DNA from 2 places in the Streptomyces sp. NPDC014870 genome. Region 2 is predicted to be linked to the other one. Evidence: predicted binding sites of a transcription regulator. Region 2 holds the regulator's gene; the other holds the start of a gene.
What was found. The regulator HspR, encoded in region 2, represses chaperone genes until heat shock. The targets are predictions, from matches to a motif close to TTGAGNNNNNNNNNCTCAA.
Positions count from the first base shown of each region.

Region 1: a site for HspR is predicted at 5,509-5,527, ahead of lon (endopeptidase La). Genes of this name have one in related genera too.

Region 1 covers NZ_JBIBWQ010000005.1:504,504-519,618, reverse strand. The annotation lists gene ACF09C_RS17905 (spermidine synthase) at 1-58, opposite strand, end outside; gene ACF09C_RS17900 (glycoside hydrolase family 3 protein) at 226-1,989, opposite strand; gene ACF09C_RS17895 (TetR/AcrR family transcriptional regulator) at 2,228-2,827, shown strand; gene ACF09C_RS17890 (hypothetical protein) at 2,830-3,408, opposite strand; gene ACF09C_RS17885 (zf-HC2 domain-containing protein) at 3,425-3,655, opposite strand; gene ACF09C_RS17880 (RNA polymerase sigma factor) at 3,732-4,334, opposite strand; gene ACF09C_RS17875 (GNAT family N-acetyltransferase) at 4,783-5,418, opposite strand; gene lon (endopeptidase La) at 5,550-7,967, shown strand; gene ACF09C_RS17865 (hypothetical protein) at 8,079-8,363, shown strand; gene ACF09C_RS17860 (DUF5701 family protein) at 8,388-9,017, shown strand; gene ACF09C_RS17855 (lytic polysaccharide monooxygenase) at 9,059-9,919, opposite strand; gene ACF09C_RS17850 (lysozyme) at 10,125-10,952, opposite strand; gene ACF09C_RS17845 (MarR family winged helix-turn-helix transcriptional regulator) at 11,163-11,657, shown strand; gene ACF09C_RS17840 (hypothetical protein) at 11,675-12,448, opposite strand; gene ACF09C_RS17835 (nitrate- and nitrite sensing domain-containing protein) at 12,840-15,115, shown strand, end outside.
Region 2 covers NZ_JBIBWQ010000003.1:503,408-518,522, reverse strand. The annotation lists gene ACF09C_RS11025 (hypothetical protein) at 13-204, opposite strand; gene ACF09C_RS11020 (hypothetical protein) at 512-769, shown strand; gene ACF09C_RS11015 (pyridoxal phosphate-dependent aminotransferase) at 1,066-2,247, shown strand; gene ACF09C_RS11010 (glycosyltransferase family 39 protein) at 2,475-3,575, shown strand; gene ACF09C_RS11005 (YbjN domain-containing protein) at 3,622-4,167, opposite strand; gene ACF09C_RS11000 (hypothetical protein) at 4,273-4,746, shown strand; gene clpB (ATP-dependent chaperone ClpB) at 4,818-7,403, opposite strand; gene ACF09C_RS10990 (pyridoxamine 5'-phosphate oxidase family protein) at 7,525-7,938, shown strand; gene ACF09C_RS10985 ((2Fe-2S)-binding protein) at 8,055-8,372, opposite strand; gene ACF09C_RS10980 (hypothetical protein) at 8,369-8,563, opposite strand; gene ACF09C_RS10975 (helix-turn-helix transcriptional regulator) at 8,698-9,678, shown strand; gene ACF09C_RS10970 (hypothetical protein) at 9,681-10,154, shown strand; gene ACF09C_RS10965 (heat shock protein transcriptional repressor HspR) at 10,242-10,697, opposite strand; gene dnaJ (molecular chaperone DnaJ) at 10,702-11,892, opposite strand; gene grpE (nucleotide exchange factor GrpE) at 12,083-12,730, opposite strand; gene dnaK (molecular chaperone DnaK) at 12,730-14,583, opposite strand; gene ACF09C_RS10945 (sugar transferase) at 14,900-15,115, shown strand, end outside.

The sequences.
Region 1 (15,115 bases), on a different contig from region 2:
GGAGCACGACCTCTCCGAACGGGCCCTGGCGGCGGTCGAGGGTGACGGGGCTGGACATGTACGCGCACACTCCCGGTCTCGGTGGACGGCTGTCCCGGCCATCCTCGCGGGGCGGGGAGGGCCGGGACAAACGGGATTCGGGGGGCGCGGCGCAGGATTGGATGGTGGATCCGATGTATTGGATCCAAGATCCAATACATCGGATCCAATCCCCTGGCGCCGGTCTCAGACGGTCAGCCCGTGGCCGTGCGGGAAGACCGGATCCACCGTGTCGTTCGGGACGTCCGGGCGGGCCGCCTCCACCGCCGCCATCGAGCGGGGCAGCTCGAACGGAAGCTTCCCCTCCGCCTTCGCCCGGCCGAAGGCCACGTCCAGCAGTGCCTCGTCGCTCGCCCCGTAGTCCGCGATCAGCGCCGCCGCGTGCTCGGCGATCTCCGGCAGGACGGCCGGCCGCTCCAGGTTGACGCAGACGACCGTCGGGACCGCCGCGAGCAGCGCCAGGATCCGGGACAGCTCGGGCTCGGGGAAGGCGAGCGAGCCGGAGTGGAAGAAGGCCTCGAAGCGGTTGGGCCGCTCCTCGTACGGGGTGCGCAGCCGCAGGACCGCCAGGTCCGCCCCGGCCGGATCCGCCACGACGTTCCCGTACGCCGCCGCCACGGCCGGGTCGACGTTCTCGACGTACAGCCTCGGACGGCCGGTCAGCGGCAGCGGGCCGTCGGTGAGGACGGTCAGCGAGCGGCGCTGGGCCGCCGCGCCCGCCGCCTTGAAGTCGGCGCGGCCGACCGTCTCGGCCGCCTCCTCCGGGTCGACGTACCGGCGCTCGTCGAAGAGCCCGAGCACGAACTTCTCCCGCAGCAGCCGCCGTACGGAGGCGTCGACGCGCTCCTCGGAGATCCGGCCGGACTCGACCAGCTCCACGATCACCTCGGGGCACTGCTCGCCGCCGAACTGGTCCGCGCCCGCGTCCAGCGACTTCGCCGTCCGCTCGGCGACGCTCAGATGCTCCACGCCCCACGCGCGCGCCTCGTGCGGCTCGCCGAAGATCACCGAGTCCGTCAGCAGCCCCCAGTCGGTGCAGACGATCCCCTGGAAGCCGAGCTCCTCCCGGAGCAGTCCGGTCACCACGCCCTTGTTGAAGCCGAAGCCGACCGCCTCCCAGTCGGTGCCGATCGGCTGGCCGTAGTAGGGCATCATCTGCGAGCAGCCGGCGGCGATGGCGGCCTTGAAGGGCTCCAGGTGGTGCTCCCGCATGCCGCCCGGGTAGATCTGCTCCTTGCCGTGCGGGAAGTGCGGGTCCTCGCCGTCCTTCTGCGGGCCGCCGCCGGGGAAGTGCTTGACCATGGCCGCCACCGAGTCCGGGCCGAGCTCCTCGCCCTGGAGGCCGCGGACGTACGCCTGGACCAGCTCACCGGTCAGCTTGGCGTCCGAGCCGAAGGTGCCGGACTGCCGGGCCCAGCGCGGCTCGGTGGCGAGGTCGATCTGCGGGTGGAGGGCCGTACGGAAGCCGACGGAGAGGTACTCGCGGCGAACGGTGTCGGCGAAACGGAAGACCAGCTCCGGGTCGGCGATCGCGGCGAGCCCCAGTGCCTCGGGCCAGGCGGAGAAGGCGCCGGCGTTGAAGGAGGCGCCGACGTTGTCGGTGAAGGCGTGGCGCGGGTCGGTGGAGAGCGAGACCGGGATGCCCAGCCGCGTGCTCGCGGCCATCTCCTGGACCGCGTTGTGCCAGCGGGCCATCTCGCGGGCGCCGTAGGTGCCGAGCAGGTTGAAGTGGGTGAGGTGGCGGCCCTCGATCAGCTCCGGGGCGGTGTACGGCAGCATCGAGCCGTCGGTCTCGGTCACCGGCGTGCCGTCCGCGTTCATCATCAGCATGGAGTGGAAGAGCTGGCCGGCCTTCTCCTCCAGGGTCATCCGGGCGAGCAGGTCCTCGACGCGCTCGTCGACGGGGCGGGTGGCGTCCTGGTACGGGAGCGGGTCCGGGTGCGTGGGCATGGCGGGTCTCCTACGTGACCGAGCGGATGAACTGGACGGCGAGGGCGCCGAGCACGCACCGCTTCGTCGGCCTTGGCGGCCTCAGGCTAAGTGCGAAAACCGAGTAGGTGCTAGGTTTTCTTCCTGTGTCCTGAATCACAGGACGAAAGCCTCATTTCGGGCACCGCCTAAGCTGGGCGCCATGCCGGAGAACAAGGGTCGAACGCCTCGCAAAAGCGCAGGCAGGGGCAGCTATGCGGTGGGGGACGAGCGCCGCCGGAAGATCCTCGACACCGCCGTCGAACACTTCGGGCGGTGGGGCTTCCACGCCTCCTCGCTCGCCCGGATCGCCAACGACTGCGGCATCACCCAGGGCGGGCTGCTGCACCACTTCCGCGGCAAGGAGGACCTCCTGCTCTCGGTCCTCGCGCAGAGCGAGCGGCACGACGTCGAGCGCCTCTTCGCCCACGAGCCGGACTCGTACGCCGCGTATCTGGAGACCGTCGTCACCCTCGTCGAGGAGAACACCCGGCGCCCCGGCATCGTGCGGATGTTCAACGTCCTGGCGGGGGAGTCTGGCAACGTGGGCCACCCCGCGCACGACTACTTCAAGGAGCGGTACGAGCGCGTCCTGAGCCACATCGTCGGGCTGATGGAGGCGGCGGTACGGCGCGGGGAACTGCGCGAGGGCGTCGACTGCCGGGCTGCCGGCCAGGAGCAGCTCGCCGTCATGGACGGCCTCCAGCTCCAATGGGCCCTCGACCCGGGGGCGATGGACATGCCCGCGCGGGTACGGGCCTTCCTGGACCGCCAGTTGAGGGACCTGTCGGCGACGGGCGAGGGTCTGCCGACCGCCTGAACTCAGGGGCCGGTCGGCGGGCCGCCGTCGGGGAGGGCCTCGAAGACGCGCTGGAGGGCGGGCGGGCGTTCGCCCTCGCCGGCGACCACGACGCGGTAGCGGTGCGTGAAGACGTACTGGAAGCCGTCGGCCACGGGCTGTCCCGTCGGGCGCGTCGGCACCTTCGCGTACGCCGGGTCCTCCAAGGCCGCGCGCAGCTCGGCCACTTCGGCGGCGGTCATGCGGCCGGAGCGCGGGGACTGCGTGCCGGACCGGGTGGTGTAGGTGCCGTCGTAGTGGACGATCAGCTGGTTGCGGACACCGGCCAGGCCGCCGTTGACGTTCACCTCGACGAGGACCTCGCGGGGGCCCGGCTCGTGGTCGTTCCGCACGGTGCCGTCCGTGCCGGTGGGGACCGGTGGGGCGGGGACGGTCGTGGGGGCGGCCGCGGTGGTGGGCACGCTGGTGGGCGCCACCGATTCCTGGGTCACGACCGGCTTCGCCGGGGTGTCCTGGTCACCGCAGCCGGCCACCGTGAGCACCGGCACCAGCACGAGCACCAGCGCCGACGACGTGACCCGCACCGTTCTCCTGCGCACCATGGTCCCGAGCATGCCCTCACCCGATCCGGTTGACCAGGGCTGTGTGCAGGGCGGCGAGGCGGGGGCCGTGCGGTCCGCCGCGTACCGCCAGGTCGACGGCGTCGACGCAGGGCCGACACCGTTCGAGATGCGCCTCCGCGTGGCCGAGGAGTTCGGGGGAGAGCTCCCCGCGGGCGTACGCGTCCACCCAGTGCGGGGGGAGGTGCCGGGTGGGGGCGGCTGTGGTGGGGGGAGAGAGCTCGGCCATGCGAGGGCTGCCTTCGGTACCGGAGGTGGGGGCGGGCGATGCGGTGCCGGCGGGCGTGGGGGGCGCCGGGCGGGGGTCACGGGCGGGGGCGGGGGACCCGGTCGCGGTCACCGGCACCTCCTTCGGCGGGCGAGGACTCGGCCTCGTGCTGGGCCACGATCCACTCGCGCAGCCGGGCGCAGCCCCGGGCGGCGCGGGCCTTGACCGTGCCCTCGGGGACGGCGAGGCGCTCGGCGGTCTCGCGGACGCTGTAGTGCTGGAGGTAGCGCAGTTCGATGACCTCGCGCTGCGGGGCGGGCAGCCCGGCGAGCGCGAAGGCTATCGCCGCGTAGCGGGGCGAGGAGGCGAGCAGGCAGTCCTCGGCGGAGGGAGCCGTGCCGGCCGAGGCGGGGGTGTGCTCGCGGGCGCGGTCGGCGAGGGCGCGCTGCCGTCCGGCGGCCCGTTCGAGGTCGACGGCGCGGCAGTGGGCTATCCGCCGCAGCCAGGCGGGGACGCTGCCCTCGTGGAAGCCGGACGCGCTCTTCCACACCGTCAGGAAGGTCTCCTGAACGGCGTCCTCGACGGTCTGGGCGGGAAAGCCGCGGTTGAGGAGATGGGCGAAGAGCGGGCCCGCGTGCCGGGCGAAGAGCCGGGACAACGCGTCCTTGTCGCCCCCGGCGACCGCACGCACGAGGTGCACGTCGCCCGGGTCACCCGGGTCGCCCGTGTCGTCCGTGCCGGCGGCGCCCGGACCGGGGAGCGGGCCCGGGCCGCCGACGGGGCCCGGACCTCCGGCCGGACCTGGGCCACCGACTCGGCCCGGGTCGTCTGCCGGAACCGGGAAGCCGGCCGGATCCGGTCGCCCGACCGTCGGGCCTGGTCGCCCGACCGTCGGGCCCGGACCCTCGCCCGTCGGGCCCGGACCCCCGCCCGTCTGGGCGTCGGTCGGAGAGTCGGCTCCGGGGGCCGCTCCCGGGCCGGCTCCGTCTTCGGGGCACTGCTCGCACCCGGGAAAGCTCGTCGTCACGACCTCTGAACGTGGGCAAGGGGTACGGAGGTTGCCATTCCGTGCATCTTTTCCCCGCTCGTAGGGGGAGCACCGGCGCACGTGGGGGCGCACAACGCGCCCGGTGACCTGTCCCCCCGGCCTACGCCTCCCGCACGATCCCCGTCAGCGGGCACTCGTAGCGCCAGTCCAGGCTGTCGTAGAGCGCCAGGCCGTCGCGGGTGGCCGAGAGGACGCCCGTGGTCGCGCCGGTCTGGGCGGCCGCGGCCTCCAGCGTGCGCATCACGTTGGCGCCGAGGCCCCTGCGGCGGTGGTCGGGGTGGGTCTCGATCTGGTCGGCGACCGCCGTCACCCCGGTCGGCGCCATCTGGCCGCGCGCGGCGAGCGTGCCGTCCGGGGCGACGATCCGGACCCGGATCACCCCGTCCCTGGTCTCCGTCGTCCGCGCGTACCCCTCCGGCGCCGGCGGGCGGGCGCCCGGGTCCAGGGTCTTGCTCATCATGTAGCCGGGGTCGTCCGGGACGGTCCAGCCCGGGGTGATCCACTGGGCCGACTCCTCCGGTCCGGCCATGATCTTCAGCCACGCGCCCGGCACGTCGATCTCGGCGCAGAGCTTGCCCACGGAGACGGCGTCCGGTGCCGGCAGGACGTGCCGGCAGACATGCGTCGGCAGGCCGACGTCGATCCGCCAGCCCCAGGGCTCGACGACGGCGGGGGCGGTGCCCCGCGAGACGGTCCAGCCCGCCACCCAGGCTGAAGTAATAGCCGCAGTATCCATGGAGGTATTACAAGTCCGTCGCTCCGCCCCGCGCCAGAGTGATCGCTCAGAGCGAACAGTCCCCGGGGAACATCCGACAGCCCGTGCGCATTGAGTCCACATAGCTCAACTTGACTGCCGAAGGGGAGATCATGGTTTCGACGTCCTCACCGCTCACTCTGCCTGTGCTGCCGCTCGACGACGAGGTCGTGCTGCCCGGAATGGTGGTGCCGCTGGACCTGTCCGACAACGACGTACGCGCCGCGGTCGAGGCCGCCCAGGCCGCTGCCCGCCCCGGGAGCGGCACCGGGAAGCCCAAGGTGCTCCTGGTGCCCCGGGTCGACGGCACGTACGCGGCGACCGGTGTGCTCGGCACCGTCGAGCAGGTCGGCCGGCTGTCCGACGGCGACCCGGGTGCCCTCATCCGGGCCCTCGGCCGCGTGAAGATCGGCGCGGGTACGACCGGCCCCGGCGCCGCCCTCTGGGTCGAGGGCAGCGTCGTCGAGGAGACCGTTCCCGACCCGCTGCCCGGCTCCGTGACCGAACTGGTCAAGGAGTACAAGGCGCTCGCCACCAGCTGGCTGCGCAAGCGTGGCGCCTGGCAGGTCGTGGACCGCGTCCAGCAGATCGACGGCGTCTCCGCGCTCGCCGACAACTCCGGCTACTCGCCCTTCCTCACCGTCGAGCAGAAGGTCGAACTCCTGGAGACGGCCGACCCGGTCGCCCGCCTCAAGCTCGCCACCGCCCAGCTCCGTGAGCACCTCGCCGAGCAGGACGTGGCCGAGTCCATCGCGAAGGACGTCCAGGAGGGCGTCGACAAGCAGCAGCGCGAGTTCCTGCTGCGGCGCCAGCTGGACGCCGTACGCAAGGAGCTGCGCGACCTCAACGGCGAGACGGACGGCGACGAGTCCGACGACTACCGGGCCCGCGTCGAGGCCGCCGACCTGCCCGAGAACGTGCGCGAGGCGGCCCTCAAGGAGGTCGAGAAGCTGGAGCGGTCCAGCGACCAGTCCCCTGAGGGCTCCTGGATCCGCACCTGGCTCGACACCGTCCTCGAACTGCCGTGGAACGAGCGAACCGATGACGACGCGACCCAGTACGACATCCAGGGCGCCAAGGCCGTCCTCGACGCCGAGCACGCGGGCCTGGAGGACGTGAAGGAGCGGATCACCGAGTTCCTGGCCGTGCGCAAGCGGCGCGCCGAGCGCGGGCTCGGCGTGGTCGGCGGCCGGCGCGGCGGCGCGGTCCTGGCCCTGGTCGGTCCGCCCGGAGTCGGCAAGACCTCGCTGGGCGAGTCCGTCGCGCACGCGATGGGGCGGAAGTTCGTCCGGGTCGCGCTCGGCGGCGTGCGGGACGAGGCGGAGATCCGCGGCCACCGGCGTACGTACGTCGGCGCGCTGCCGGGCCGGATCGTACGCGCGATCAAGGAGGCCGGGTCGATGAACCCGGTGGTCCTGCTCGACGAGATCGACAAGGTCGGCTCCGACTACCGGGGCGACCCGGCTGCCGCGCTCCTGGAGGTCCTCGACCCGGCGCAGAACCACACCTTCCGCGACCACTACCTGGAGGTCGAACTCGACCTCTCCGACGTGGTGTTCCTGGCGACGGCGAACGTCCTGGAGGCCATCCCGGAGGCGCTGCTCGACCGGATGGAGCTGGTCAGGCTCGACGGGTACACGGAGGACGAGAAGGTCGTCATCGCCCGCGACCACCTGCTGCCGAGGCAGCTGGAGCGCGCGGGCCTGGAGCCCGGCGAGGTGGTCCTGGAGGACGCGTCGCTGCGGAAGCTCGCGGGGGAGTACACCCGGGAGGCGGGCGTACGGAACCTGGAGCGGTCCATCGCGCGGCTGCTGCGGAAGGTCGCGGCCCAGCACGAACTGGGCGACCGGGAGCTGCCGTTCACGGTCGGCGTGGACGATCTGCGCGGGCTGATCGGGCGGCCGCACCACATCCCGGAGTCCGCGCAGGACCCGGCCGAGCGCCGGACGTCCGTCCCCGGCGTGGCGACCGGACTGGCCGTCACGGGCGCGGGCGGTGACGTCCTCTTCGTGGAGGCGTCGCTCGCCGACCCGGAGACGGGCGCGGCGGGGCTGACCCTGACCGGCCAGCTGGGCGACGTGATGAAGGAGTCCGCGCAGATCGCGCTCTCCTTCCTGCGGTCGCACGGCGCGGAGCTGGAGCTGCCCGTGACCGGTCTGAAGGACCGGGGCGTGCACATCCACTTCCCGGCGGGCGCGGTCCCGAAGGACGGTCCGAGCGCGGGCATCACGATGACGACGGCGCTCGCCTCGCTGCTCTCCGGCAGGCTGGTCCGGACGGACGTGGCGATGACCGGTGAGGTCTCGCTGACCGGGCGGGTCCTGCCGATCGGCGGCCTGAAGCAGAAGCTGCTCGCGGCGCACCGGGCGGGCATCACGACCGTCGTGATCCCGAAGCGGAACGAGGCCGACCTGGACGACGTCCCGGCCGAGATCCTGGAGAAGCTGGAGGTCCACCCGGTGACGGACGTCCGCCAGGTCCTGGAGATCGCGCTCGCGCCGGCGGCGGTGACGGTGAGCGCGGCGGCGTGAACCGGTAGGTGCCGGTGTGGAGCGGGGCGTCCCTTTTTCGTGGGGGCGCCCCGTTCCCGCGCGTGGCACGACCCTGAAAAGGGGCCGCACGGCGGGAGCCACGTCCGTATCATGATCACGAACGCAGGGGGGACGTTGGCGAAGCGGAAGTCGGCTCGCGTACGGCGGGACGAGGCGCGGCGCACCGCCGAGCGGTTCGCGCCCGAAGCGGGCGGCTGGGACGTGGTCCTCGAGACCGAGGACGAGGCGGAGTTCCGCGCCCACCTGCACCGGCTGCGGTCGTCGGAGCCGCGACTCGACGAGTCCTCGCTGCGGGTGGACACGTTCTGCGGGCGCGGGGAGCAGCCGACCGTGCGCCGCCTCAGCCGCTTCGTGCCCCACCCCGCGGACCAGTAGACCCTCACCCACGGAGGACCCGACATGCCCCTGCTGCCTTCCCTCGACGCCCAGGCCGAGCGTCTCGTCGCGCTCGGTGTGCACGAGCGGGCCGGGCTGACCGCCGACGAACTGCGCGCCTTCGCGCGGGAGGCCGGGGGCGAGCGCACCGACGTGCTGCTCGCCGTCCACCCCGACCGGGCGCCCGCCTCCGCGCTCGCGCCGCTGCTGCGCAGGGAGGGCAAGGAGGGCTTCGTCGTGGTCGACATGCCCGACGTCGACGACTTCGCGCCCTCCGGCGTGGACGTGCCCGACGCGCCGCTCTACCTGGTCGCCGGAGTCGACCGCGGCGACCACATGTCCAACTGGAGCCCGGAGGAGGCGCTGCCCGCGCTCACCAAGGAGGACCGCACCCCGCTGCTGCTCAGCGAGGGCATCCACTGGGTGCTCCAGGAGCCGGCCGCCCTGGAGCGCAACCGCTGCTTCATGACGATCGGCTCCCGGCTCCGCAAGGCGAACGGCACCCTGGACGCCCGTACCCCCGCCATCTGGATCAGCAACGGCACCGGGCGCGACGGGCGCGCGCGACGCGACGCCCCGAAGGTCGGCTGGTGCTGGTGGGGCAACCGCCACACCTGGCTGGGCTTCGGCTCGACCACGGGGCGCAGCGTCTAGGGCCTGTCCGGCGGATCAGGGCCTAGCGGTGCTCGTAGGCCCTACCCGTTCCGGCGGCGCGTCAGGAGCAGGCTGCCCGCGCCGAAGGCCGTGAGGGCCGCCGCGCCGCCGAGGGCCAGGGGCAGCGGGCTGGACGGGGCGGTGCCGGCGGTGTCGGAGGAGAGCGCCGGGGCGTGCTCGTCGCCGCCGTGGCCCGCGTGGCTCACGGTGGAGCGGTCGGCGCCCGCGGCGATCTTCGCCTCGCTGGGGGCCGACGCCGCCGTCGCCGCACCGCCGAAGGTGACGTCCGAGCAGCTGTAGAACGCCTCCGGGCTGTCGCTGCGCTGCCAGACCTTGTAGACGATGTGGCGGCCGGTACGGGCGGGCAGGTTGCCGGTGAAGTTGTAGTGGCCGTCCGTCGCGGTCCGGGTGGTGGCGTAGGTCGCCACCGGGGTCGCGTCCAGGTCCGACCACTTCAGCGGCTGGGTCGGGTCGAAGCCCTGCTTGGTGATGTAGACCGTCATCGTGCCCTGGTGCGGTGCGGTCACCCGGACCTTGAAGTCGAAGGAGCCGGCGGCGACGGCCGTCGACGGCCAGTCCGTCCGGGCCCAGTCGAGCGCCCGGTACTTCGCGCGGTTGGCCGAGCAGAGCTTGCCGTCCGGGATCACCACCTGGTGCTGCCCGTCGGCGTTGGCGATATTGACCTCGTTCCAGTCGTACAGCGGCTGGGTGCCGGAGTCGGCGACCAGGTCCTTGCACACCTGCGACTTCGGCGTCTCCGGGCCCTCCGCGTAACAGGCCGCCACCCGGCTCACCGGGTTGAACACCGCGCCGTGCGCGGCGGCGGTGGACGGGGTCAGCGGGATCAGGGCGGCGGCGGACAGGGTGGCGGCTGCGGCGGCGGTGCGGCGGATCGGCGGCATGCGGGGCTCTCTCTCGTGCGTGGGGGAGGACGGGACGAGCAATGAGCGGATCGCGCACGGGAGTTGGGGAGGGCCGTGCGCGCCCGTCCGAGGTTCGCATTGGTCCATACCAATGGGCAAGGGGGTGGGGGCAGAAAGACGGAAGCGGTCCTCCGGGCGCGCCGCCGAGCGCCCGGAAGACCGCCGTGTCCCTGGGGAGGCTCCGTCAGCCGTTGGCCAGCGCCTGCACCCGCGAGAGGTCCCCGTTGAAGCGGTTGTGGTCGCCGACCGTCGGGCCGGTCGAGGTGTACTGCCACATCGTGTAGTACGGCCAGCCCGCCGGGAGTTCGCCGACCGCCGACGCGTACCGCGCGACCCAGAGCGGGTTGGTCGAGCCGAAGCCCGCGTAGTTGCCGGTGCACTGGGTCCACCAGCTCGTCGCCGTGTAGATCACCGCGTCGCGGCCCGTCCGCGCCTTGTAGCGGTTGAGGAAGTCGCGGATCCACGCGACCATCGCCGACTGCGACTTGCCGTAGCAGGTCGCCCCGTACGGGTTCCACTCGATGTCCAGCGCGCCCGGCAGTGTCCTGCCGTCCTTCGACCAGCCGCCGCCGTTGTTCACGAAGTAGTCGGCCTGGGCCGCGCCCGTCGTCGTGTCCGGGGTCGCGAAGTGGTACGCGCCGCGGATCATGCCCACGTTGTAGGAGCCGTTGTACTGCTGCGCGAAGTAGGGGTTCTTGTAGTAGGTGCCTTCCGTCGCCTTGACGTAGGCCCACTTCACCCCGCTGTTCCACAGCGTCGACCAGGCCACGTTCCCCTGGTGGCTGGAGACGTCCACGCCCTCGGTCTGGACGGCACGGGGTGAACCCGGTGTACCGGCCGAGCCGTCGTGTGCGAGGACGCCCATGCCCATGTGCGCGGAGCCGCGCGGCGGGACGGCCTCGGCGCCGGAGTCGGCGGCGCCGGCCGGGCCGGCGAGGGTGAGGGGCAGGAGCAGGGCCAGGGCCGCGAGCGCGGCGCCGGCGAGGGTCTTTCCGGATCTGTGCACGGGCATTGCGTGCCTCCGAAAGGCTCGGTGGGGGAGCGAGTCGGACAGTCCTGGTGTGGACATGTCACCAATGACGCTACGCACGTAGACCCGCCCGGCGGAAGAGGGCCCGGGTGCCGCCGTTGGTCTACGCCTGCGAAATACTGAGAGAGCTGCGGCGATGGCCGCGGCCGAAAGAAACTTTCAGCGACCGGAAAGCGCGCGAGGGGTGCTGACGTGCACGGAAGCGGTACGGGGAGTGACGCCGAACCGACCGGCGGGGCGACCGGGGGGAGTGGTGTGGACCAGGAATTCCTCGCCCTGGAAAGGGAGTTGGCGGTCTTTCTGCGCCGAGCCCGGGCCCAGTCCGGCGAGATGGCCCGCGAGGTCCACCCGGAGCTGGAGTCCTCGGCGTACGGGCTCTTCGTCCGGCTCGACGACGCCGGCCCCCAGCGGGCCACCGAACTCGCCGGCTACTTCGGCGTCGGCAAGGCGACCATGAGCCGTCAGCTGCGCGTCCTGGAGGACCTCGGACTCGTCGCCCGCGACCCCGACCCCGCCGACGGGCGCGCCTCGCTCGTCCGGCTCACGGAGGAGGGACGGCGCCGCTTCCGGCGGGTACGGGACGCCCGGCGCGGGCGGTACGTCCGCAAGCTCGCCGACTGGGACCGCGCCGAGGTCGCCGAACTGGCCCGGCTGCTCCACCAGCTGAACGCGCGGGCGGAGAGCTGAGTCAGCCCCCGAGGGCCTCACAGGACCGCGTACACCGCCGTCGCGTCGTCGTGCCGCTTCCAGCGGTGCACGGCGCCACCCGACTCCTCCAGCGCGCGGACCCGCGCCAGGAGCCCGTGCGCGCCCTCCTTCCCGAGGACGGCGAAGCAGTCCGCCCAGTCACCCTCGCCGAACAGCTCCACCCAGCGCGACGCTCCGTCCGTGAGCGCCGCGAGGGCCCGTACCTCCGTGCGGGGCGCCGTCCCGGTCACCGCCCGCCGGGCCACGTCCGGGTCGGCAGCCGCCGTGAAGAAGCCGCCCTCGCGGTTCCGCAGCCGGTCCGTCGCCGCGAGCGAACGGCGCACCTCGTCAGGGATCCGGTCGAGCCGGTCGTCGAGCACCGCCCGCACCCGGCCGTCCGGGGCCGCGAGAAGCAGGACCGAGTCCGACAGGACGAGGAACTCCACGCGAGCCTCGTCCCAGCGCGCCATCGCGACCGTCGCCTGAGGTGTACGTACGTGAGAAAGGTCACAGGTGTCGCGGTGGGCGTTTGCGGTGCGCCCGATGGCCTCGGCCAGAATCCCGGACAGCGTCATATCGCCTCGCGAAGCGGACAGTTCGGTCAGCGCACCGCCGAGCCGGGCGGTGAACCAGGGAACGCCGTGCACACAACCGTCATCACCGGCCGGCGGTGTCACACCGTCGAGCACCACGACCGTTCCGCCCGCTCCGGACGCGGGTAGAGCCGTGGCCGCCCAGTCCTCGTTGGGGCGTTCGGGACTGCCGGGAAGGGTGACGACCTCGGTGCGCATGCCGCCCAGTCTGCCCCGCCGGTGCCCCGGTGCCGCGGCGCACCTTCACAGCGTCTCCAAACGGCCGAATCCGGTCCGTACCAAGGCTTCGAGGGCCTCGGAAGAGCCGGAAGCGGAGGCTCCGGCGAGCTGCGGGCGGGCATCCTGCCAAAGCCCGCGCGGAAGATCCAACCGGCGCTCCGTACGGCCCCGGAAATGTCGGCGCACGGAGTTGTTCGCCAACTCAGGAGTGTTGTTCACTCGTTCGGGTGGCGGAGCGGCCGATGCGCGTCCCCTTCCCAGAAGCGCTGGAATGGTCGGAAGCCGTACCAGGGGTGGGGGCGCTCTCAGCACGTGACCGGTCGTCACCTCTGCTTCATGGGCGGACGAGTCGAGAATGCGAGCAGCACCGGTGCAGAAGAAGCGGCCTCGGAGCAAGAACGGCACGCGGAGTCAGGCCCCCGGTGACCCGCTGAGCACGGGCGACGCCACGGGCCCCGGCGCCGTACCCGGAATCGCCACGCCCGGGAGCAGCACGCCTCCCGCTCCCGTCCCCGCGAGCGTCGGGCGACCCAAGCGCGTCCGCAACCGGCTCGTCGCCGGTGTCGCCCTCGTCGGCGTCACCGTGCTCGCCGCCGGCGCGCCCGCGATCCTCACCGCCTCCGGCGAACTGACCGACTCCCAGCGCCTGGTCACCCTCGCCGAACTGGACCGACAGGCCGTCACCCTCGCCCACTCCCTCGCCGACGAGCGCGACGAGGTCGTCGCCTACATCGCCGCCGGACGCGACGAGCAGCAGGGCGACACCGCCAAGAAGCGGCAGGTCACCAGCGCGCGCTCGACCCGCGTCGACCGCCAGATCGACGAGATCAGGCCCGCCGCCCCCGCCGAACTGCGCCGCGACCTCGCGGGCCTGCCCACCCTGCGCCGTACCGCGCTCACCGGCGAGGGCACCGCGCTCGAAGCCCACAAGGCGTACACCGACGTCATCGCCAAGCTCCAGGCCCTCGCCGACGAGCTCGCCGAGCAGACCCCCGCCCGCGCCGCCGACGCCACCCGGGCCCCCGCCGCCCTGGGCCGCGCCGTCGAACAGGCCTCGGCCGCCCGCGGCCTGCTCCTCGCCGCCCTCGCCGTACCCCAGCCCGAGTCCGACGGCGTCGAGTACGACCCGATCACCGGCACCTACGTCCCCAAGAAGGCGGAAGGCGCCGACGAGGCCGACCGCACCCGTAACGCCCTCACGGCCGCCGCCCAGCAGGCCCGGGTCCGCGAACTGGCCACCCTCGCCGACTTCGACCAGTCCGCCGCCACCACCGGGCGCGACTCCCTCGCGGCCACGGTCACGGGACCGGACGTCAAGAAGGCCGAGGGCCTCCTCGCCCGCCTCACCGACCAGCCCGAACTCACCAAGTCCGAGCGCAGGACCGACCCCGAGCAGCTGGACGCCGCGCTCTCCGCCCGTATCGAGCAGATGCGCGGCGTCGAGTCCGCCCTCTCCGCCACCCGCGTGGAGCGCCTCGCCGAACTCCGCGACGAGGACGTCACCGCCCTCGAAGTGCGTATCGCCTTCCTCGGCGGCTGCCTCCTCGTCGCCATCGGCATCTCCACCTTCGTCGCCCGCAGCCTCACCCGCCCGCTCGCCGTCGTGCGCATCGGCGCCGCGCGGCTCGCCGCCGCCCCGGAGCCCGAGCGGGAGGAGCCGGTCCGCTTCACCGGCCGCAACGACGAGTTCGCCCAGGTCGTACGGTCGCTCAACACCCTCCACTCCAAGCTCGCCGACCTCGGCCGGCGCGTCGCGGCCCTCGACAGCGAGCGCGCCGACCTGGCGGGCGCGCGCGAGGCGCTCGGCTCCGAGCTGGCCGCCCAACGCGCCGAACTCCAGGGTCAGACCGCCCTCCTCACGGCCGAGCTCGAACGGCTCCGGCACACCGTCCGGCACACCTTCGTCAACCTCTCGCTGCGCAGCCTCGGGCTCGTGGAGCGGCAGCTCGGCGTCATCGAGAAGCTGGAGGAGCGCGAGCAGGACCCCGATCGCCTCGCCACCCTCTTCAAGCTCGACCACATGGCGACCGTCATGCGCCGGCACAGCGAGAACCTGCTGGTCCTCGCCGGCCACGAGCACGTCCACGGGCACCCCGGTCCCGTCCCGCTGGTGGACGTGCTCCGCGCCGCCGTCAGCGAGATCGAGCGGTACGAGCGGGTCACCCTGCAGTCCCTGCCGCCGCACGCCCAGATCGCCGGCTTCGCCGCCGACGACCTCAGCCACCTGATCGCCGAACTCCTGGAGAACGCCACCTCCTTCTCGCCGCCCGACGCACAGGTCCAGCTCTCCGGCTGGCTCCTGGAGAGCGGCGAGGTCATGCTCTCCGTCCAGGACGAGGGCATCGGCATGGCCGAGTCCCGGCTCGCCGAGCTCAACGCGCGGCTCGCCGAGGCGGACCCGGGCGACATCGAGGGCGAGGGGCTCGGCATCCGCGTCACGGCGCTGCTGGCCGCCCGCCACGGCGTACGGGTGCAGCTGCGCGAGCAGAAGCAGGGCGGTATCGCGGCGGTCGTCGTCCTGCCGCAGACGCTCCTCGCGACGGCCCCGCCGACCGCGGGCCCGCCGGCCGTCCCGGTCGCGGGCGGAGCGCCCACCCTGAACCTCCCCGGCTCGGTCGCCGAGGCCAACTCCAACACCCTGCCGTC
Region 2 (15,115 bases):
GATCACCCCCGGTCAGTCGCCGCCGCCGCCCCCTCCGCCGCAGCCACCGCCGCCACCGCAGGACGAACCGCCGTCCGAACCGCAGCCGCCCCCGCCACCGTCCGACCAGCCACCACGCCGCCTGCCCCGCCGGCTGCCGCTGATCGCGGACACCACGCCCACCGCGATCATGAAGACGATGAACATCGCGAAAAGGATTTCCATCTGTACCACCCCCGTAGGTCTGTGCGAGGGGGATGCCCGATCCGGCACGCGCCCAAAGCGCACTTGAGGAAGTTCAGAGCCTTCTCGCGGGGCAACGGCCCCTGACATGCGCAGAAGGGCAGTTCAGGGGCCGTCCGCGGGTCACTGGGCCGCCTGTGGGCCGTGGTCTTCCTGAGATATGCGCTGGAACACCGAGTCGATGGCTCAGGGCATGTACGGGCGGCATGGTGGCGACGCCGACGGGCGGACGCACCGACTCAGACTTTCGATCACGACAAGAACAGACTCTGACAGATTGGCGCATTTCATGTCGGCAACCTTTCAGGACCTCCAACTGGCTGTCACGCACGTGATGAGCCACCCTCGCCTCCTCGACGTCGTAAGGGAGCTGGACAACGATCCGGAAAGGCTCTCGTCGGCGAACCAAGACCCCCACAAGTACCTCGGCACCATGGGATTCCAGGTGCCGCCCGAGTGGACCGTGCAGTTCTCCAAGAACAGCCCCCTCACCATCAGAGTCTGCGTGAACAGCCACTGCGTGTCGGTGAGCGTCGAGTTGGTCTAGTAACGCAGTGCCCTGCTCAAGGATGGCGCGTTGGGTACCACCGCACGCGCTCGTCCGTGAAGCAAGTGCTGAGCGTCCATCACGGAGAACGACCCCAGGCCTCGCCCTCTTCACGAAGGGGTGCGAGGCTTTCTGGCCCTTCCCCGGGCCGTCTGTGGGCCGACCGACAGCGGCCGACGCCGTCAGACGACGACAGTTGCCGACCGCACACCCCCTGCTCAGAGTCGGTGCACCGGGTCCCCCACAGATACCAACCCCCGGATGTGAGTTGAGGAAGTCCAGAGCTTCGGCCCAGGATGACGCACATGACACGACCGCTGCTCAACCGCAGGCTCGCCGAGTTCGGCACCACGATCTTCGCCGAGATGTCCGCGCTCGCCGCGCGGACCGGGGCGATCAACCTCGGTCAGGGCTTCCCCGACACCGACGGCCCCGAGGAGATCCGCGAGGCGGCGGTCCGCGCGCTGCGCGACGGACGCGGCAACCAGTACCCGCCAGGACCCGGCGTCCCCGAACTGCGCACCGCCGTCGCCGAGCACCAGCTGAGGCGGTACGGCCTGAGCTACGACCCCGACACCGAGGTCCTGGTCACGGCGGGCGCCACCGAGGCCATCGCCGCGTCCCTGCTCGCCCTGGTCGAGCCGGGCGACGAGGTGATCGCCCTGGAGCCGTACTACGACTCGTACGCCGCCTGCGTCGCGATGGCGGGCGGCACGCGCGTCCCGGTCACGCTCCGGCCGCACGAGGGGCGCTTCGTCCTGGACCTGGACGAGCTGCGGGCCGCCGTCACCGACCGGACCCGGCTGATCCTGCTCAACACCCCGCACAACCCCACCGGCACCGTCCTCACCCGCGCCGAACTGACCGCGATCGCCGAGCTGGCCGTCGCCCGCGACCTGCTCGTCGTCACCGACGAGGTGTACGAGCACCTGGTCTTCGACGGCGCCGAGCACCTGCCGATCGCGAGCCTGCCGGGGATGCGCGAGCGCACGGTCACCATCGGCTCGGCCGGCAAGACGCTCTCGTTCACCGGCTGGAAGGTCGGCTGGGTCACCGCGACCCCCGAGCTGACCACCGCCGTCCGGTCGGCGAAGCAGTACCTCACGTACGTGGCCTCAGGACCGTTCCAGTACGCCGTCGCCGAGGCGCTCCGGCTGCCGGACACGTACTTCGACGACCTGCGCGCCGACCTGCAGGCCAAGCGCGACCTGCTGAGCGACGGGCTCGCCGGGGCGGGCTTCGAGGTCTACCGGCCGGCCGGGACGTACTTCGTCACCACCGACATCCGCCCGCTGGGCGAGTCCGACGGCTTCGCCTTCTGCCGGGCCCTGCCGGAGCGCGCGGGCGTGGTCGCCATCCCCAACGCCGTCTTCTACGACCACCGCGCGGAGGGCGAGCCGTTCGTCCGGTTCGCGTTCTGCAAGCGCGTCGATGTGATCGAGGAGGCGGTCTCCCGGCTCAAGGGCCTCGCGGGGTAGGACTGCCGGAACAAGGGGGGCGGGTCTTCGCGCGGGTGGGTGTTTTTCGCTCCGGTGATCGCCTCGCTCGCGCGCGCCCACTCCGTGCCGCACGGATGGTCGGGTAGACCGATTTGTCGGGCTAATTCCGATTCCCGTGCGCACGGAGGTGCACCCTGTCCGCCGAGACTCTCGACCGCCCGGCGTCGACCGCCGCTGTCCGGAGCGTCCCCCGCCGGTGGGCCTCGCTGCACCGGGCCGCGCCCGCGCTCGGGCTCTTCGCGGCCGCGCGGCTGACCGGGATGCTGGTGCTCGCCGCCTGGGCCTGGCACCTCGGGCGCTCGCCCCGGGCGCTGCTGGCCACGTCCTGGGACTCCGGCTGGTACACCCGGATCGCGGCGCACGGCTACGGCCACACGCTCCACTGGCCCGACGGGGTCGTCCAGTCCGACCTGGCCTTCTTCCCGCTCTACCCGGCCCTCGTCCGCGCCGTCACCACCGTCCTGCCCGTCGAGGGCGGCACGGCCGGGCTGCTGCTGTCCTGGGCGGGCGCGGGCCTGGCGGCCTGGGGGATCTACCTGATCGGCGAGCGGCTGTACGGGCGGCGCACCGCCGTCGTGCTCGTCCTGCTCTGGGGCCTGCTGCCGCACTCGATCGTGCTGAGCATGGCGTACACCGAGCCGCTGATGACGGCCCTGGCCGCCTGGTCGCTGTACGCGCTCCTCACCCACCGCTGGCTGTGGGCCGGCGCCCTGGCCGCCCTGGCCGGGCTCTCCCGCCCCAACGGGATCGCCGTCGCGGCGGCGGTCCTCGCGGCGGCGGCGTACGAGCTGTACCGGCGCCGGGCCACCGCACGGGTGTGGGCGGGAGCCGCGCTCGCGCCGCTCGGCTGGCTCTCGTACCTGCTCTGGGTGGGCGCGCGGCGCGGCGATCTGCTCGGCGGCTACTTCGCCGTCCAGGACGGCTGGACCTCGCGCTTCGACCTCGGCAAGGGCGCGCTGGTCTTCGTCCGGGACATGCTGCGCGGGCCGACGCAGTTCGGCTTCGCGACGGCGCTGCTGTTCACCGGCGCCGGGGTGCTGCTCTTCGCGCTGCTCGCCCTGGTGGAGCGGCCGCCGCTGCCGGTCCTGGTCTACGCGGGCGTCCTGGTGCTCATCACCGTCGGCGGTTCGGGCTTCTTCGAGTCCAAGCCGCGCTTCCTGCTGCCCGCGTTCCCGCTGCTCTTCCCGCTGGCCCAGGCACTGACGAAAGCCCGGCCGAGGGCCGCGATCGTGGTGATCGCCGCCCTGGCCGGGCTCTCGTTCAGCTTCGGGGCCTACGCGCTGACGCTCGCGCGGATGGCCCTGTGAGGGTGCTCCCCGCAAGGGTGCGCCCCGTGAGGATGCCCGTGCGGGCTCAGGCCTCGTCGCCCGCGTCGCCCTCGGCGGACTTGTCCTCGGGGGCCTGCAGGCCGAACTGCTCCACGAGCCACTTGTCGAACTCGATCGAGGCGCGGACCCAGCTGACGGTCGACGACACGAAGTGCTCCAGGGCGACGCCGGTGCCGATCAGCATCTGGGCCTCACCGATGAGGCGGAGGGTGGCGGAGCCGTCCTCCTCCTCGTGCAGGTGCGTGTAGACCTTCGGCCACAGCGTGCGGCGGTTCCAGTCGTCGATCGCGTCGAGGATCCGGGCGCGGTCGTCCGCCGAGTGCGGGCGGTCGTAGAAGGTCCGCACCGAGAAGACGCTCTGGTCCCCCTCGCCGCGGAACATGAAGTACGTGCGGAATTCCTCCCACGGCGCCGCGAGGTCACCCTCGTCGTCGACGACGTACTTCAGCTCCATCTGGTCGAGGAGCTGCTTGACCAGGTCCTGGTCGGGGACGACGGGGCCCGCCGGTCCTGCGGCCTGAGGCTGGGGCTGGCCCCCGAAATTCGGAATCGAGGACGGGTCGATGCTCACCGTGAATATCCCTTCGTACGGTTGCCGCCATCCTCCCCCATGCCGGGCGGTATGGCGCAAGCCCCACCTCCCGCGATCCGCTGCGGGCTGACAAACTCGGGGCCCATGGGGGACGACATACGGGGGAAAGTGCCGCCGGTACGGCCGAAGGCATGGACGTGGGTGTGGGTCTCGGCGCTGGTGACGGTCTTCTGCGGAGGGCCGCTCGCCCTGCTGGCCTGGGCCGCGGTGGGCTTCGACGAGGCCACCGGGCCACAGCCGGTCGACTGCGCGGACGCCCTGGAATGGGCCCAGGCGACCCTGCCGGAGAACGCGGTGGAGCCCCGGTGCACCACGGCGAGCTGGCTCGACACGCAGGTCACGGCCGACTTCCGGATGCCGCGCGGCGAGGCCGCGCAGTGGCTCGCCGGGACCTACCCGGGCACGGAACCGCGGAAGCCGCAGTTCTGCGACCACGACCTGTGCGTGAACGTGCAGTACGACGGTGAGGCCGAGCCGGGCGGCCCGGTCGCGGTCGACGTGACCGTGACGTACGAGGGCGAGTCCGCCCTCGTCCATCTGCTGGCCTTCGACACCTGACCGGGCCCGTCCCCGCCCTTCCTGCGGCACCGCGCCCGTACGCCCACTGGGCCCGTACTACCGCGCCCGTACTACTGCGCCGCGCCCACGATCAGGCCGTCCTCGAACCGGTCCACCCGGACCGTGTCGCCGTCGCGGACCTCGCCCGCGAGGATCTCCTTCGCGAGCCGGTCGCCGATCGCGGTCTGGATGAGCCGGCGCAGCGGCCGGGCGCCGTAGGCCGGGTCGTTGCCCTCGTCGGCCAGCCACGCCAGGGCGGCGGGGGTGACGTCGAGGGTGAGCCGGCGCTCGGCGAGCCGGCGCGCGAGCCGGTCGATCTGGAGCTGCGCGATCCGGCCCAGCTCGCTCTTGTCGAGGGCGGAGAAGACCACGAGGTCGTCGAGGCGGTTGAGGAACTCCGGCTTGAAGCTCGCCCGGACCACCTCCAGGACCTGCCGCTTCTTCTCCTCCTCGCCGATCACCGGGTCGACCAGGTACTGGCTGCCCAGGTTGGAGGTGAGGATCAGGATGGTGTTGCGGAAGTCCACCGTCCGGCCCTGGCCGTCGGTGAGCCGGCCGTCGTCCAGGACCTGGAGCAGGATGTCGAAGACCTCCGGGTGCGCCTTCTCCACCTCGTCGAGCAGCACCACGCTGTACGGGCGGCGGCGCACTGCCTCGGTGAGCTGGCCGCCCTCCTCGTAGCCGACGTAGCCGGGGGGCGCGCCGACGAGCCGGGCGACGGAGTGCTTCTCGCTGTACTCCGACATGTCGATGCGGACCATGGCCCGCTCGTCGTCGAAGAGGAAGTCCGCGAGCGCCTTCGCCAGCTCGGTCTTGCCGACACCCGTCGGGCCGAGGAAGAGGAAGGAGCCGGTGGGGCGGTCGGGGTCGGCGATCCCCGCGCGGGTGCGGCGGACGGCGTCGGAGACGGCCCGGACAGCCTCGGACTGGCCGATCAGGCGCTTGCCGAGCTCGTCCTCCATCCGCAGCAGCTTCTGCGTCTCGCCCTCCAGGAGGCGTCCCGCGGGGATGCCGGTCCAGGCGCCGACCACGTCCGCGATGTCGTCGGGGCCGACCTCCTCCTTGACCATCGTGTCCTTCGAGACCTCCTGCTCGGCCTCGGACGCCTCCTCCAGCTCGCGTTCGAGCGCCGGGATCTCGCCGTACAGCAGCTGGGAGGCGGTGTCGAAGTCGCCGTCGCGCTGGGCGCGCTCGGCGCGCCCGCGCAGCTCGTCGAGCTGTTCCTTGAGCTCGCCGACCCGGTTGAGGGACTGCTTCTCCTTCTCCCAGCGGGCGGTCAGCCCGCGCAGCTCCTCCTCGCGGTCGGCGAGGTCGCGGCGGAGCTTCTCCAGGCGCTGGCGGCTCGCCTCGTCGGTCTCGTTCTTGAGGGCCAGCTCCTCCATGCGCAGCCGGTCCACGGAGCGCTGCAGCTCGTCGATCTCGACGGGCGAGGAGTCGATCTCCATACGGAGCCGGGAGGCGGCCTCGTCGACGAGGTCGATGGCCTTGTCGGGGAGGAAGCGGGAGGTGATGTACCGGTCGGAGAGGGTCGCGGCGGCCACGAGCGCGGAGTCGGCGATCTGGACCTTGTGGTGGGCCTCGTAGCGGCCCTTGAGCCCGCGCAGGATCGCGATGGTGTCCTCGACGCTCGGCTCGGCGACCAGGACCTGCTGGAAGCGGCGCTCCAGGGCGGGGTCCTTCTCGATCCGCTCGCGGTACTCGTCCAGGGTCGTCGCGCCCACCATGCGCAGTTCGCCGCGGGCCAGCATCGGCTTCAGCATGTTGCCGGCGTCCATGGCGGAGTCGCCGCCCGCGCCCGCGCCGACGACGGTGTGCAGCTCGTCGATGAAGGTGATGATCTGGCCGTCGCTGGCCTTGATCTCGGAGAGGACGGTCTTGAGCCGCTCCTCGAACTCGCCGCGGTACTTGGCGCCCGCGACCATCGCGCCGAGGTCGAGCGAGACCAGGCGCTTGTTCCGGAGGGACTCGGGGACGTCGCCCTTCACGATCCGCTGGGCGAGGCCCTCGACGACGGCGGTCTTGCCGACGCCGGGCTCGCCGATGAGGACCGGGTTGTTCTTGGTGCGGCGGGAGAGGACCTGGACGACGCGACGGATCTCCTGGTCGCGCCCGATGACCGGGTCGAGCTTCCCCTCGCGCGCGGCGGCCGTGAAGTCCGTGCCGAACTTCTCCAGCGCCTTGTACTGACCCTCCGGGTCGGGTGTGGTCACCCGGCGTCCTCCCCTGCTCTTCTCGAACGCGTCGAGCAGCCGCTTCGCGCCGGCCCCCTGCTGGGCCAGCACGTCGCCCGCCGGTCCGCCCTTCGCCGCGATCCCGATGAGCAGGTGCTCGGTGGAGATGTAGTCGTCCCCGAGCTCCTTGGCCTGCTTCGCCGCGTCGGCGATGACGGCGAGCAGCTCACGGTTGGGCTGCGGCGGCGCGACCGTGGACCCGGTCACGCTGGGCAGGGCGGCGAGCAGCCGCTCCGCTCCGGACCGTACAGCGGCCTGGTCGGCCTCGACGGCGGCGAGCAGGTCGGTGATGTTCTCGTTCTCCTGACCCGCGAGGAGCGCGAGCAGAAGATGGGCGGGGGTCAGGTCGGCGTGCCCGTCGGACACGGCGCGGCTGGTCGCCGCGTTGAGCGCGTCCCGGCTCCTGTTGGTCAGTTCGGCGTCCACGTGCGCTGTCTCCTCCTCGGCGTGCGCTGTACACATTCCTATGACTCATCCAGCGTACACAAAGTTGAGTCTATTCCGCTCAAGGTGTCGCACAGGGCTCTGCCGCGGGTAGGTTCCGGGCATGGCGACTGACCCGAGGAACCCGGACGACTCGTATCTCAGCTTCTGGCGCGAGTACCACATGTGCACCCTGACCACCCCGCGCGCGGACGGCACCCCGCACGTGGTGGCGGTGGGCGTGACGTACGACCCCGAGGGCGGCGAGAACGGCATCGCCCGGGTCATCACCAACAAGCACAGCCACAAGGTCGCCAACGTGCTCGCGGCGGGCGCGGAGGGCGCGCGGGTGGCGGTCTGCCAGGTGGACAAGGGCCGCTGGGCGACCCTGGAGGGCGTGGCGCGGATCCGGACGGAGCCGGAGGTCGTCGCCGACGCGGTGGACCGCTACGCGGCGCGCTACAACCGGGTCCCGGCGCCGAACCCGGACCGGGTGGTCATCGAGATCGCGCTCACGCGGGCCATGGGGCGGGCGTGACGCGCGGCGACGGTGCCTTACGCGCACAGCACAGCGGCGCCATCGCGTTTCAGGTCCGCGATGGCGCCGCTGTGTGGGGGAAGTACCTGAGCGATCTTGAACGACGGGGGAACCGCTCAGGCACTGCGGGGGGTGGCGGTGATGGTCTCGGTCTCCACCAGCTGATGGTCACGCTGGTCGAGATTGACGAAAATCATGCCGTAACGGATGGCACACCGGACGGGCTGTGGGGCGCCACGGGGCTTCCGGAGGCATCGGTAGGCTCGGATGTCCTCGTCGTCCCCGCGCCTGATGATGATCGGCTCCCCGAAGAGGGTGACCATCAACGAATCGCCACCGTGCGGCACGGCTGTGACGAGGTCGATGAAATGCCACCCGGAACGGTAGGCAGCCGCCATCTCACGGCGGAAACGAGAGTCGTCGGGAACGTTCATGCGCCGACGAGGGACCAGCCGGGATCGTTCACGGCGGCCGGCGCGGCCGACCAGCCCGGGTCGGCGACCGTGGAGACCTGCGCGGCCACCGGCTCCGAGTGCCAACCGGGATCCTGTACCGCACCCAGCGCTCCCACTGTGGCGGCCGCGATGAAGGCGACTCCGGCCACCGCGCGTATGAGCTTCTTCATCATCACCGAGCAACCTCACTTGAAGATATGTCTTCTCCAACCCCCCGCGAGTAAGACGATGGCTTACTCTCTGCGCTTCCACCACCAAACCCATGCATCATGTTCCTGAGATGCAGGAGCCTGGGGGTGTACATATGCAGAAACAACCGGACGAATCCGGCCACCCCCATTCGCATGCAGAGTTGTGCAAGGCAGGCGCCGAGCTGTACGCCAGCGCTCTGCGGACGGGACGAATACCCCGGTCAGAGGCTGTCGAGACGCCTTGCCTGCTCGATCTGTCGCTGCTCCACCCGGACCCGGACGACGCCCAGTGGATGCGCCCGATCCCGCCCTCGTCCGCGCTCGCGCAACTCCTGCAGCCCATCGAGCGCGAGATCCTGGAGCGCAGACGGCTGACCGTCGCGCTGTCCGACGCTTTCGAGCCGTTCATGTCCATCACGGCCCAGGACCAGCCGTCCACGCACGCCATCACCGTCCTGGAGGGCATCAGCCGGATCAACGCCACCCTCGACCGGGTGGTCGCCAACTGCCGGCAGGAACTCCTGACCGTCCAGCCCGGCGGAGGCCGGCCCGCGCACGCGCTCGCGGAGGCGCTGCGCAGGGTCTCCCCGCTCCTGGGCCGCGGCATCAACATGCGGACGCTCTACCAGCACACCGCCCGCCACACCGAACTCACCCTCACCTACCTCGAACACGTCGGTCCCGAGGTGCAGGTCCGCACGCTGGAAGAGATCATCGACCGGCTGATCATCGTCGACCGCGAGGTGGCCTTCATCCCCGCGCGCAGCGACCGCCAGGTCGCCCTGGAGCTGCGCCACCCCGGCATCGTGGCCTACCTCGTCGGCGTCTTCGACCAGTTCTGGCAGCTCGCGGTCCCGATCCGCGAGGAGATCCCGTACGACATCAAGACCGACGGCATCAGCGGGATCCAGCGCTCCATCGCCCAGCTCCTCGTCGAGGGCCACGTCGACGAGGCCATCGCGCGCCGCCTCGGCATGAACGTCCGCACCTGCCGGGCCCACATCGCCAAGCTCGCCTCCGCCCTCGGCAGCGGCAGCCGCGCCCAACTCGGCTACCTCATCGCACAGTCCGGTCTTCTGGAGCAGGAACACTGACCTTGTACGTACAGATCGACCTCGACGGCCCCGCCGGCACCCTGCGCGTCTCCGGGCACGAACTGCCCACCGTGGAACTGGTCCGCGCCCCCGGCGAGGAGCCCGACCCGCTGATCCCGATCGGCACCCGCGCCGCCGCCCGGCTCACCCTCACCGTCGACGGGGCGCCCGCCCGCCTCAAGCCCGGCCGCGGGAGGCTGCTGCGCCGCTCCTACCGCGTCGACGCCGTGGTCGCGGGCACCCGCTACCGGCTCGTCCCCTGCTCGTACGTGGAGAGCCGACTGCTGCGCGACGGACGGCCGCTGGGGATCTTCGAGTCCAGCGGTGACGGCGCCGTGGACGAGGACTGGGCCGAGGGCGCCGAACCCACCGCGCTGGACCGGTCCGTCGGCGCCGCGCTCGCCGCCGCGTTCGGCACGGGAGGGGCGCCCTGGTGGGACACGACGGGGAACATCGTCGCCGAGCTCATCCCGTAGAACCCGTCCCCGTGGCCGGCGCTCTCCCGGGTACGCCGAAGCCCCCTCCGCGGTCCGCGGAGGGGGCTTCGTGCGCGATCGGGAGCGCTACTCGCCGGTGCGCTTCGGGCGCCAGACGACGAGCGCGCTCGCCTGCTGCACGTCCTGGTACGGGACCAGGTCGCGCCGGTACGAGGCGTGGACCTGCGCCTCGCGCTGGCGCATCGCCGAGGCGGCGCCCTCTACGGCCGCCGACAGTTCGGCGACGCGCTGCTGGAGCGCCGCCACCTGGTTCTCCAGCTCGATGATGCGCTTGATGCCCGCCAGGTTGATGCCCTCGTCCTGCGACAGGGCCTGCACCGTGCGGAGCAGCTCGATGTCGCGCGCCGAGTAGCGCCGGCCACGGCCCGCCGTGCGGTCGGGCGAGACCAGGCCGAGGCGGTCGTACTGACGCAGGGTCTGCGGGTGCAGGCCCGAGAGCTGGGCCGCCACCGAGATGACGTACACCGGCGTCTCGTCGGTCAGTTCGTACGGATTGCGGCTGCGTCCCGGTCGGCTGTCCATCGGGTCAAGCTCCCTTCGCGGCCTGGAACAACTCTGCCCTGGGGTCCTCGCCCGCCGTCGCCTGACGGTAGGTCTCAAGGGCCTCGCGGGCCTTGTCGTCGAGCTCCTTGGGCACCGCGACCTCCACCGTCACCAGCAGATCGCCGCGCGTCCCGTCCTTGCGGACCGCGCCCTTGCCGCGGGCGCGCATGGTCCGGCCGTTGGGCGTGCCGGCCGGCAGCTTCAGCGTCACCGCAGGGCCGCCCAGCGTCGGCACCTTGATCTCGCCGCCGAGCGCCGCCTCGTCGAAGGTGACGGGCACGGTGACGGTCAGGTTGTCGTCCTTGCGGCCGAAGACCGGGTGGGCGTCGACATGGACGACGACGTACAGGTCGCCGTTCGGCCCGCCGCGCTCGCCCGGGGCGCCCTTGCCGCGCAGCCGGATCCGCTGCCCGTCGGAGACCCCGGCGGGGATGCGGACCTGCATGGTGCGCGAGGACTTGGCCCGGCCGCTGCCCTTGCAGATCTCGCAGGGGGTCTCGGCGATCAGGCCGCGGCCCTTGCAGTCCGCGCAGGGGTCGGTGAGCGAGAAGCCGCCGCCGCTGCCGCGCGAGACCTGGCCGGTGCCGACACAGGTCGGGCACACCCGGGGCGTGCCGTTCTTGTCACCGGTGCCCGAACAGGCCTTGCAGGGCGCCTGGGAGGACATCCGCAGCGGCACCGTCGCGCCGTCCACGGCCTCGGTGAAGCTGAGCGTCACCTCGGACTCGATGTCCTGGCCGCGGCGCGGCTGCGTGCGCGTGCCCGCGCCGCCGCCCGCGCCCCGGCCGAACATGCCGCCGAGGACGTCGCCGAGGCCGCCGCCGAAGCCACCGGCCCCGCCCGCGCGGCCGGGGCCCTGGGCGCCCCCGAAGAGGTCGCCCAGGTCGAAGTTGAACGATCCGCCCTGCCCGCCGGGGCCGGCCCGGAAGCCGCCGTTGCCGAACAGGGCGCGGGCGTCGTCGTACTCCTTGCGCTTCTTGGGGTCGCCGAGGACGTCGTTCGCCTCGGAGATCTCCTTGAAGCGCGCCTCGGCGCTCGTGTCGCCCTTGTTGGCGTCCGGGTGGTTCTCGCGGGCGAGCTTCCGGTACGCCTTCTTGATCTCGGCGTCGGTGGCGTCCTTGGGGACGCCGAGAACCTTGTAGTAGTCCTTCTCGACGAAGTCCTTCGTGCTCATCGACGTCCCTCCTCCCGGACGATCTTCGCGCTAGCCCGCAGGGTGCGCGACCCAACTCCGCGTGGGCTCGCGACGCCCGGCACGCACATCTGCCGCGTTGTCGTCAGTCGCCGACGCTCCGCGTCGACTCCCTCCTCCGCCTTGCAGCTGCACGCACCAGACGCCGCTCCCTCATCCACGCGGAGTCGTGTCACACACCCTCCTCGGAGCCACCGCTCTCCTCGTCTGCCGACTTCTCTTCCTTCGCGGCCGGCGTCGCCCCGGGCTGGGGCTCGGCCACCGCGACACGAGCGGGCCGGATGGTCCGCTCGCCGATCCGGTACCCCGGCTGCAGGATCGCCACGCAGGTCGTCTCGGTGACGTCCGGCGCGTAGCTGTGCATCAGGGCTTCGTGGATCGTCGGGTCGAAGGGCTCGCCCTCCTTGCCGAACTGCTGCAGCCCCATCTTGGCGGCCACCGTCTCCAGCGACTCGGCGACCGACTTGAAGCCGCCCACGAGTTCGCCGTGGTCCCGGGCCCGACCGATGTCGTCGAGCACGGGCAGCAGCTCCGTCAGGAGGCCCGCGACCGCGATCTCCTTGACGGTGACCCGGTCACGCTCCACCCGCCGACGGTAGTTCTGGTACTCGGCCTGGAGCCGCTGGAGGTCTGCGGTGCGCTCGCCGAGCGCGCTGCGGACCTGGTCCAGCTGGGCCGTCAGGCCGGCCGTCTGTGCGGCGTCCCCGGCCGGGGCCGCCGAGCCCTCCTCCGCGGAGGGGGTCTCGGCGGTCTCGGCGGCGTCGTCGGCGCCGGAGGGGACGTCGGGCTTCTCCTCGAAGCCCGGGGTCTCCTCCGTCATCAGACAGCGCCGCCCTTCGCGTCACCGGGCTTCTCGTCGTCGACGATCTCGGCGTCCACGACGTCGTCGTCGGCCTTGGCGTCGCCCTGCGGGGCATCGCCGGGCGCGCCCTGCGCGGCCTGGGCGTCGGCGTACATGGCCTGGCCGAGCTTCTGGGAGACGGCCGCGACCTTCTCGGTGGCGGTACGGATCTCCGCGGTGTCCTCGCCCTTGAGCTTCTCCTTCAGCTCGGCGACGGCGGTCTCGACCTCGGTCTTGACCTCACCGGGGACCTTGTCCTCGTTGTCCTTGAGGAACTTCTCCGTCTGGTAGACGAGCTGCTCGCCCTGGTTGCGGGTCTCGGCGGCCTCGCGGCGACGGTGGTCCTCGTCCGCGTACTGCTCGGCCTCCTGGCGCATCCGGTCGACCTCGTCCTTCGGCAGCGAGGAGCCGCCGGTGACGGTCATCTTCTGCTCCTTGCCCGTCCCCAGGTCCTTCGCGGTGACGTGCATGATGCCGTTGGCGTCGATGTCGAAGGCGACCTCGATCTGCGGGACGCCACGCGGCGCCGGCGGCAGACCAGTCAGCTCGAACATGCCGAGCTTCTTGTTGTACGCCGCGATCTCGCGCTCGCCCTGGTAGACCTGGATCTGCACGGACGGCTGGTTGTCCTCGGCCGTCGTGAAGATCTCGGACCGCTTGGTCGGGATCGTGGTGTTGCGCTCGATGAGCTTGGTCATGATGCCGCCCTTGGTCTCGATACCGAGGGACAGCGGGGTCACGTCGAGGAGCAGGACGTCCTTGACCTCACCCTTGAGGACACCGGCCTGCAGGGCGGCGCCGATGGCGACGACCTCGTCCGGGTTCACACCCTTGTTGGCCTCCTGGCCACCGGTCAGCTCCTTGACGAGCTCGGCGACGGCCGGCATACGGGTGGAGCCACCGACGAGAACGACGTGGTCGATCTCGGACAGGTTGATGCCCGCGTCCTTGATGACGTTGTGGAACGGCGTCTTGCAGCGCTCCAGGAGGTCGGCCGTGAGCTGCTGGAACTGCGCCCGGGTGAGCTTCTCCTCCAGGTGCAGCGGGCCCTCGGCGGAGGCCGTGATGTACGGCAGGTTGATCGAGGTCTCGGTGGAGGACGACAGCTCGATCTTCGCCTTCTCCGCGGCCTCGCGGAGACGCTGGAGAGCCATCTTGTCCTTGGCCAGGTCGACGCCGTGACCGTTGGCGAACTGCTTCACCAGGTAGTCGACGACGCGCTGGTCCCAGTCGTCACCACCGAGGTGGTTGTCACCGTTGGTGGCCTTCACCTCGACGACGCCGTCGCCGATCTCCAGGAGGGACACGTCGAAGGTGCCGCCACCGAGGTCGAAGACGAGGATCGTCTGGTCGTCCTTGTCCAGGCCGTAGGCCAGGGCGGCCGCGGTCGGCTCGTTGACGATGCGCAGGACGTTGAGGCCCGCGATCTCACCGGCCTCCTTGGTTGCCTGACGCTCGGAGTCGTTGAAGTACGCCGGGACGGTGATGACCGCGTCGACGACCTTCTCGCCCAGGTACGCCTCGGCGTCGCGCTTCAGCTTCTGCAGGATGAAGGCGCTCATCTGCTGCGGGTTGAAGGACTTGCCGTCGATGTCGATCTTCCAGTCGGTGCCCATGTGGCGCTTGACCGACCGGATGGTCCTGTCGACGTTGGTGACCGCCTGGCGCTTGGCGACCTCGCCGACGAGCACCTCACCGTTCTTCGCGAAAGCGACGACGGACGGCGTGGTCCTGGCGCCCTCGGCGTTGGTGATGACGGTGGGCTCGCCGCCTTCCAGAACGCTGACGACGGAGTTAGTCGTGCCCAGGTCGATGCCGACCGCACGTGCCATTTCGATTCCTCCAGCTGACTGCTGACTACCGACTTACTTGAGTGGAACTGACTCAAGGATGCACGACGAGATCGAGTGCGTCAACAGACCTGAGTGGAGCCGACTCAACTCTTCGTCCTGAGGCTCACTCAAAGAGGTGGCGGGGGCGCGTCGGTCCACGGCTCGAGGCCGTACGGCGTGAGAGAGTCCGGGATGCCCTCACAGGGCAAAGCGGGCGTAGCGGTCACATGCGCATACACCCGTACATCCATACACCCCGAATATCCCATGAATGCCACGTGAGCGAACGTCACCCGAAAGGGCGTGGGGAAGCGTCATGACGGCCAAGCGCGCACTCGACCTCTTCGGCGGACTGATCCTGCTGGCCCTCCTCTCCCCACTGATCGCCGCCGTCGCCCTCTCGGTCGCACTCGCGACCGCGGGACCGGGCGGGGTGCTGCGCCGCAGGACCGTCGCCGGCCGGCACGGGCAGCCCTTCACGATGGCGACCTTCCGCACGAAGAGCCCCCTGGCCGCGCTCCCGCTCCTCGCA